2 regions of the Streptomyces sp. SLBN-8D4 genome follow, and region 1 is predicted to be linked to the other one. Evidence: riboswitches for the same ligand, from Rfam matches in the RefSeq annotation. Region 1 holds a riboswitch; the other holds the start of a gene.
The links. A riboswitch is a leader RNA that binds a small molecule or an ion and turns the genes downstream of it on or off. The one in region 1 is predicted to bind glycine.
Positions count from the first base shown of each region.

Region 2: it holds a riboswitch for glycine, as region 1 does, so the genes downstream of both, gcvT (glycine cleavage system aminomethyltransferase GcvT) here and gcvP (aminomethyl-transferring glycine dehydrogenase) in region 1, are expected to answer to the same signal.

Region 1 is NZ_JBMGQC010000001.1:8,122,607-8,126,001, reverse strand. Features, by position in the region: gene gcvP (aminomethyl-transferring glycine dehydrogenase) at 1-1,262, opposite strand, end outside; glycine riboswitch at 1,438-1,533, opposite strand; gene RKD20_RS36940 (PRC-barrel domain-containing protein) at 1,657-2,034, shown strand; gene RKD20_RS36935 (DNA polymerase IV) at 2,453-3,395, opposite strand, start outside.
Region 2 is NZ_JBMGQC010000001.1:3,110,306-3,113,700, forward strand. Features, by position in the region: gene RKD20_RS13580 (enhanced serine sensitivity protein SseB) at 1-295, opposite strand, end outside; gene RKD20_RS13585 (AAA family ATPase) at 363-1,031, opposite strand; glycine riboswitch at 1,214-1,310, shown strand; glycine riboswitch at 1,311-1,413, shown strand; gene gcvT (glycine cleavage system aminomethyltransferase GcvT) at 1,465-2,583, shown strand; gene gcvH (glycine cleavage system protein GcvH) at 2,682-3,059, shown strand; gene glyA (serine hydroxymethyltransferase) at 3,074-3,395, shown strand, end outside.

The DNA.
Region 1 (3,395 bases):
AGGTGCAGGTTGACGCCGTTCCGGCGCGCCGCGGAGACGATCTCGGCGGCCCTGGCCGGCACCCGCACGGTCAGCGTGTCGAAGTAGGACCCGTGCACGACCTCGACCCCACCGGCCGTCAGCCCCGCGGCGAGGACGTTCGCGTACCGGTGCGTCCGCCGCGCGATGCCCTTCAACCCGTCGGACCCGTGGTAGACGGCGTACATCCCGGCCATGACCGCGAGCAGCACCTGCGCGGTGCAGATGTTGCTGGTCGCCTTCTCCCGGCGGATGTGCTGCTCACGCGTCTGCAGCGCCAGCCGGTAGGCCTTGTCGCCGTCGGCGTCCACGGACACGCCCACGAGCCGCCCGGGCAGGCTCCTGGCGAACTTCTCCTGTACGGCCATGTATCCGGCGTGCGGGCCGCCGAAGCCCATCGGCACACCGAACCGCTGCGTGGTACCGACCGCGATGTCCGCCCCGAGCTCACCCGGCGACTTCAGCAGGGTCAGCGCGAGCAGATCGGCGGCGACGGTCACGAGAGCGCCGAGCTCGTGAGCCTGGTCGATGAGCGGCTTGATGTCCCGTACGACTCCGGAGGCGCCGGGGTACTGGACCAGCACGCCGTTGATCTCACGCCCGGCGATCTCGGCCGGGATCCCGTCGCTGAGGTCGGCGACCACGACCTCCAGGCCGGTCGGTTCGGCACGGGTCTCGATCACGGCGATGGTCTGCGGCAGCACGTCGGCGTCGACGAGGAAGAGCCCCTTCTTGTTCTTCCCCATGCGGCGGGACAGTGCCATGGCCTCGGCCGCCGCGGTTCCCTCGTCGAGCAGCGAGGCACCGGAGGTCGGCAGCCCGGTGAGCTCGGCGACCATGGTCTGGAAGTTGAGCAGAGCCTCGAGCCGTCCCTGCGAGATCTCCGGCTGATACGGCGTGTAGGCCGTGTACCAGGCCGGGTTCTCCATGACGTTGCGCAGGATGACGGGCGGAGTGAAGGTGCCGTAGTACCCGAGTCCGATCATGGAGTCGAGCACCTGGTTGCGGTCGGCCAGCGACCGCAGCTCGGCCAGCACCTCGGCCTCGGTGCGCGCACGGGGCAGTTCCAGCGCATCGGCGTTCTTGATCACGTCGGGTACCGCGGCGGCGGTCAGCTCGTCGAGCGAGCCGTAGCCGACCTGGGCGAGCATCTTGGCCCGGGCTTCATGATCCGGACCGATGTGACGCTGCTCGAACGGGATCCCCTGCTCGAGCTCTGCGAGCGGAATGCGGTGGGCGGTCATTGCGGAGGCCTCCTGGTCTGACGCGACCTTCGAGGGGTACCCCGGCGCGGGTACCCCGACGGCCTCCCCCTCTGTCATCTCGACCTGAGAGCTTCACCGGCCGCCCGAAGGCCGCCGGCTTTCACCGTCGGTGAGAGCGGAAGCCGTCGACACCCGCCCTGCTTTCCAGAGTGACCTCGTCCGTGCGGTACGTGAGCCTGAGAGATTCCGGGGAGGATTTGCTCCTTCGGCGCCTCCGATGGTGTCCGGAGGACTCTCCCGCGCGGGGTCAGCAGCCGCTCGCAAGCCTACCAGCGAGGCCACCGCACGGGTCTTCGAGTGGCCGCACACCCCGATGTGCTCTTTCGTAGTGCTTACGACCGCTTCGGATGAGTTGCGACCAAGTGGAGGGCACGTGCAGACCGACATCGATCCGCGCAACCTGATCGGCCGCAAGGCGTTCGACCGCAACGGCACCAAGATCGGCACCGTTGACGAGGTCTACCTCGACGACGCGACGGGCGTGCCGGAATGGGCCGCCATACGCACCGGCCTCTTCACCCGGGACGCCTTCGTCCCCCTGGAGCCGAGCGAACTGGTCGACGGCTCCCTGCACGTCCCCTTCGACCGCACCCTCATCAAGGACGCCCCCGACTTCGGCGTGGGCCGCCACCTCTCCCCCGACCAGGAACTCCAGCTCTACCACCACTACGGACTCGACCTGGCCACACCACCGGCACTCCCGGACCGGGACTTCGGCAAACTGGCGGGCACGGAGGACGTGGAGGCCTGACCACCGCGCTCTCCCCGCCCCGAGGCCGCCTCGCCCCCTGCCCAGCCCCTGCCGGACGCCCAGCCCCGCGAGGCGGGCGGTGGGCCCCGGCCCAGCCCCCGCAGCCGAGCGGTACCGACGAAGGCCCTGCAGGACCGACGCCAGGCCGGCCGTGAGCGCCGCCCCGAACCACCCGCCTCCGACCCACCGCAATCCAGCAGCACCCGCCCCACACCAGACCGAGATCCCGCCCGACCGACACCAGGGCGCGCCCAACTCGCTGTCCGTGCTCAGCCGACACCCGCCCCGACCCCGCCGGCCGGTCCACCCGGACGCTTCCCATGCCCCGCTGCTCCACCCCGATTCCGACAAGCACCCTGCCCCCCGCACCCGCCCCAGCCCGGCCTGGCGGAGCCACCCGCACCCGACGACGAGCCCGTCACGGAGGGCACGGACGGGCACCCATCACCTCAACCAACGGCAACGGCTCGGCCGACTCCAGCGCAGGGTCATCGACAAGAAACGTCCGCACCCGCCCCGGCTCCGAATCCGGCGTCTCGAACCGCACGGTCACCCGCCCCAGCCCGCTCCCCTGCACCCACCCGTGCCCGTACTCGGCGTGCCGGACGTCATGCCCGGCAACCCACCGCCGCTCGACCACCACGTCCCGCTCCTCGGCAGGGACGTCGTCAGCCACCTCCTCGACGGCATGGTCCAACCTCTCCCCCGCAGCCTGCGCGAACAGGTCCTCCTGCGTGAAGTCGGCAAGCCCGGACACCCCCACCCCCAGCAACCGCACGCCCCCCGTCGAGTCGACGCCCTCCAGCAAACGCAGGGCGGCCTCCCGCACCACCGCGGGATCGTCCGTGGGCCCCCGCAGGGTCTCGGACCGCGTCAACGTCGAGAAGTCGTACCGCCGCACTTTCAACACGATGGTCCGCCCCGACAACCCGGCCCCCCTCAACCTGCGCACACACCGGTCCGCCAACCGCTGCACTTCGAGCCCCACCCGAACCCGGTCATGGATGTCCACGTCGTACGTGTCCTCCACCGACACCGACTTGGCCTCCCGCTCCGCCACCACGGCCCGCTCGTCCCGCGCCAGCGCCATGGCGTACAGCCCGTGCCCGTGCGCCTTCCCGAGCAGCCGTACGAGCTCGTCCTCCCCGGCCTCGACGATCTCGTCGACGGTATGGATCCCGGCCCGCCGCAGATGGTCCCCCGTCGCCGGCCCCACCCCCGGCAGGGTCCGCACCGACAACGGCCCGAGCAGCGCCCGCTCGGTGCCGGGCTCGATCACCACCAGCCCGTCCGGCTTGGCCTGCTCGGAGGCGATCTTCGCGAGCATCTTGGACGCGGCCAGCCCCACCGACCCCGTGAGC
Region 2 (3,395 bases), 5.0 Mb from region 1:
GGCTGCCGACGACCTGGCGGAACTGCTCCTCGGAGCTGAAGACCGGGACGAACGCCTGGCCCCCGATCTCCAGGGTGGGCAGGTCGAGGGGGCCGCTGTGCGGGCCGCCGCCGTTCGGCAGGGGGATCCAGACGAAGCTGCGCCCGAGCACCTCGATGATCCGGCCGCCCGCCGAGGGCATGCCGAGGGAGGCCGAGAGCACCTCCTCCAGCTCGTTGCCGGGCCAGCCGCCGTGCGGATGGGTGTGTGCCGAGTGTGCCGGGAAGTCCGCGGGAAGATCCGCTGGGAAGTCCATCTGTCTGACCGCCTGCTGTGAACCACTGATGTGGCTGAAAGGCTAGCGGGTGCGGGCGGTTCGCGACTCAGCCCGGGAACCCGATCCGCCGCAGGACGTCCGCCGCGTCCCGGTCGATCAGCACCGCCGAGCCGCAGCCCTGGGGCAGATCGCCGCCCTCCACGGAGCGGATCAGCCGGGCGGCGGCCCCCCGGTGCCGCAGGAAGGCGTACCGCGAGACCCCCCGGCCGCGCTCGCGCTGGCCCTCCAGCGCGGTGTCCGCCGTGACGTCGAGCAGCAGCAGATGCAGGGTGCCGCCCCGGCGCCGGGCCTCGCGGGCCAGCCAGCCCCGCACCCAGGCCTGCGTCCCGCAGTCGTGCACCACGACTCCCTCGCCGGAGCGCAGGGCGCGGCGCAGTCCGGCGTAGTGCGCGAGCCGGACCAGGGGGCGGTAGACGGCGTACGGCAGTAAGCGGGACAGCCGGGCGTCCCAGCGGTCGCGGGTGTCCTGGGAGTCGACCCGGATGCCCGTGACCGCGCGCTTCATCAGCGTGGACTTGCCGCTGCCCGGCAGGCCGGTGATGACGACGAGGTCTCCGGGGCCGAAGAGCAGGGCGTGCGGGCTGTGGCCGGCGCGGTCGCGCAGGTCACGGACGACCGGGCGGGCGCCGCGGCCCTCGACGGCCGGGACCGCGGGCTGCTCGGGCAGCGCGAGGGCCGAGGTCGTCGCGTACGCCGTGGTCCTGTTCACCGTCATCGTCCTCCTCCGGGGTCGGGGTTCCCCTCCCCACCGAGCGTAAAGAGAAGGTAATGGATGATCTCTCGTGTTTCTGTACGCGTACCGCCACAAGGCAGTTACAAAAGGAAGGGGCCAGTGCGGCCCTGCCGTCGGCGTCCGGGGCGTGCAATGATGTCCGCGCCAACTGCATACCGGCCGCTTGAATCCGCGCGGGAGAGTCCCGGGTACGTGTACCCGGGCGCCGAAGGAGCAAGTCCCTCCCTTGAATCTCTCAGGCCCCGTTACCGCGCGGGCGAGGCACATCTGAAAAGCGGGCCGCCCACTCGACGCGGCCCCACCCACGGTGCAAGCCATGTTCTTCATGGCGAACCTCTCAGGTTCCGATGACAGATGGGGAGGAATACCTCGCCCGTCACACCCATGTCCTGGGATCCTTGGAGACGACCGTCCGATGAGCAGTCCTGAACCCCGTCTCACCGCACTCGACGCCCTGCACCGCTCGCTCGGTGCGACGATGACCGACTTCGCCGGCTGGGACATGCCCCTGCGGTACGGCTCCGAGCGCGACGAACACAACGCGGTACGCACGAAAGCCGGGCTCTTCGACCTCTCCCACATGGGCGAGATCACCGTGACCGGACCGCAGGCCGCGCAGCTGCTGAACTTCGCCCTCGTCGGCAACATCGCCTCCGTCGGCGTCGGCCGGGCCCGCTACACCATGATCTGCCAGGCCGACGGCGGCATCCTGGACGACCTGATCGTCTACCGGCTGGGCGAGACCGAGTTCATGGTGGTCGCCAACGCCTCCAACGCCCAGGTCGTCCTCGACGCGCTGACCGAGCGCGCGGCCGGCTTCGACGCCGAGGTGCGCGACGACCGGGACGCGTACGCCCTGATCGCCGTACAGGGGCCGGAGTCCCCCGGGATCCTCGCGTCGTTGACCGACGCGGACCTCGACGGCCTGAAGTACTACGCCGGTCTGCCGGGCACGGTCGCCGGAGTTCCGGCGCTGATCGCGCGCACCGGGTACACCGGCGAGGACGGCTTCGAGCTGTTCGTGAAGCCGGAGCACGCGGTCGAGCTGTGGCAGGCCCTGACCAAGGCGGGCGAGGGCGTCGGCCTGGTCCCGTGCGGGCTGTCCTGCCGGGACACGCTGCGCCTTGAGGCGGGCATGCCGCTCTACGGGCACGAGCTCTCCCGCGAGCTGACCCCCTTCGACGCCGGGCTCGGGCGGGTCGTGAAGTTCGAGAAGGACGGGGACTTCGTCGGGCGGGAGGCACTCCAGCAGGCTGCTGAGCGCGCCGCCGCCGCTCCGCCGCGCGTCCTCGTCGGTCTGGTCGCCGAGGGGCGTCGTGTCCCGCGCGCCGGGTACGCGGTCGTCGCGGGCGGCGAGGTGATCGGCGAGGTCACCTCCGGCGCCCCCTCCCCCACGCTGGGCAAGCCGATCGCGATGGCGTACGTCGACGCCGCGCACGCGACGCCCGGCACGACCGGTGTCGGTGTGGACATCCGGGGCAGCCACGAGCCGTACGAGGTCGTGGCGCTGCCGTTCTACAAGCGCCAGAAGTAGTCGCCGTAGGCGATGCTGGGCACAGAGTCGCTGCTCACGCACGCCCTCCGCAGTCCCCCCTTCACCAGCACTCCCCCGCGTACAGGAGAATTCAGGCCATGAGCAACCCCCAGCAGCTGCGCTACAGCAAGGAGCACGAGTGGCTGTCGGGCGCCGAGGACGGCGTCTCGACGGTCGGCATCACGGAGCACGCGGCCAACGCGCTCGGCGATGTCGTCTTCGTACAGCTCCCGGAGGTCGGTGACACGGTGACCGCGGGCGAGACCTGCGGCGAGCTGGAGTCGACCAAGTCGGTCTCCGACCTGTACTCCCCCGTCTCCGGTGAGGTCACCGAGGTCAACGAGGACGTCGTCAGCGACCCCGCACTGGTGAACTCCGCCCCCTTCGAGGGCGGCTGGCTGTTCAAGGTGCGCGTCGCCGAGGAGCCGGCCGACCTGCTCTCCGCCGACGAGTACACCGCCTTTTCCGCCGGCTGAGGAGTCCGCACCCGATGTCCGCACTGAACACGCCCCTGCACGAGCTCGACCCGGAGATCGCCGCCGCGGTCGACGCCGAGCTGGACCGTCAGCAGTCCACCCTCGAGATGATCGCCTCGGAGAACTTCGCTCCGCTCGCGGTCATGGAGGCCCAGGGCTCGGTCCTCACCAACAAGTACGCCGAGGGCTACCCGGGCCGCCGCTACTACGGCGGCTGCGAGCACGTCGACGTGGCCGAGCAGATCGCGATCGACCGGGTCAAGGAGCTCTTTGGCGCCGAGTACGCCAACGTGCAGCCCCACTCCGGTGCCTCCGCGAACCAGGCCGCCCTGTTCG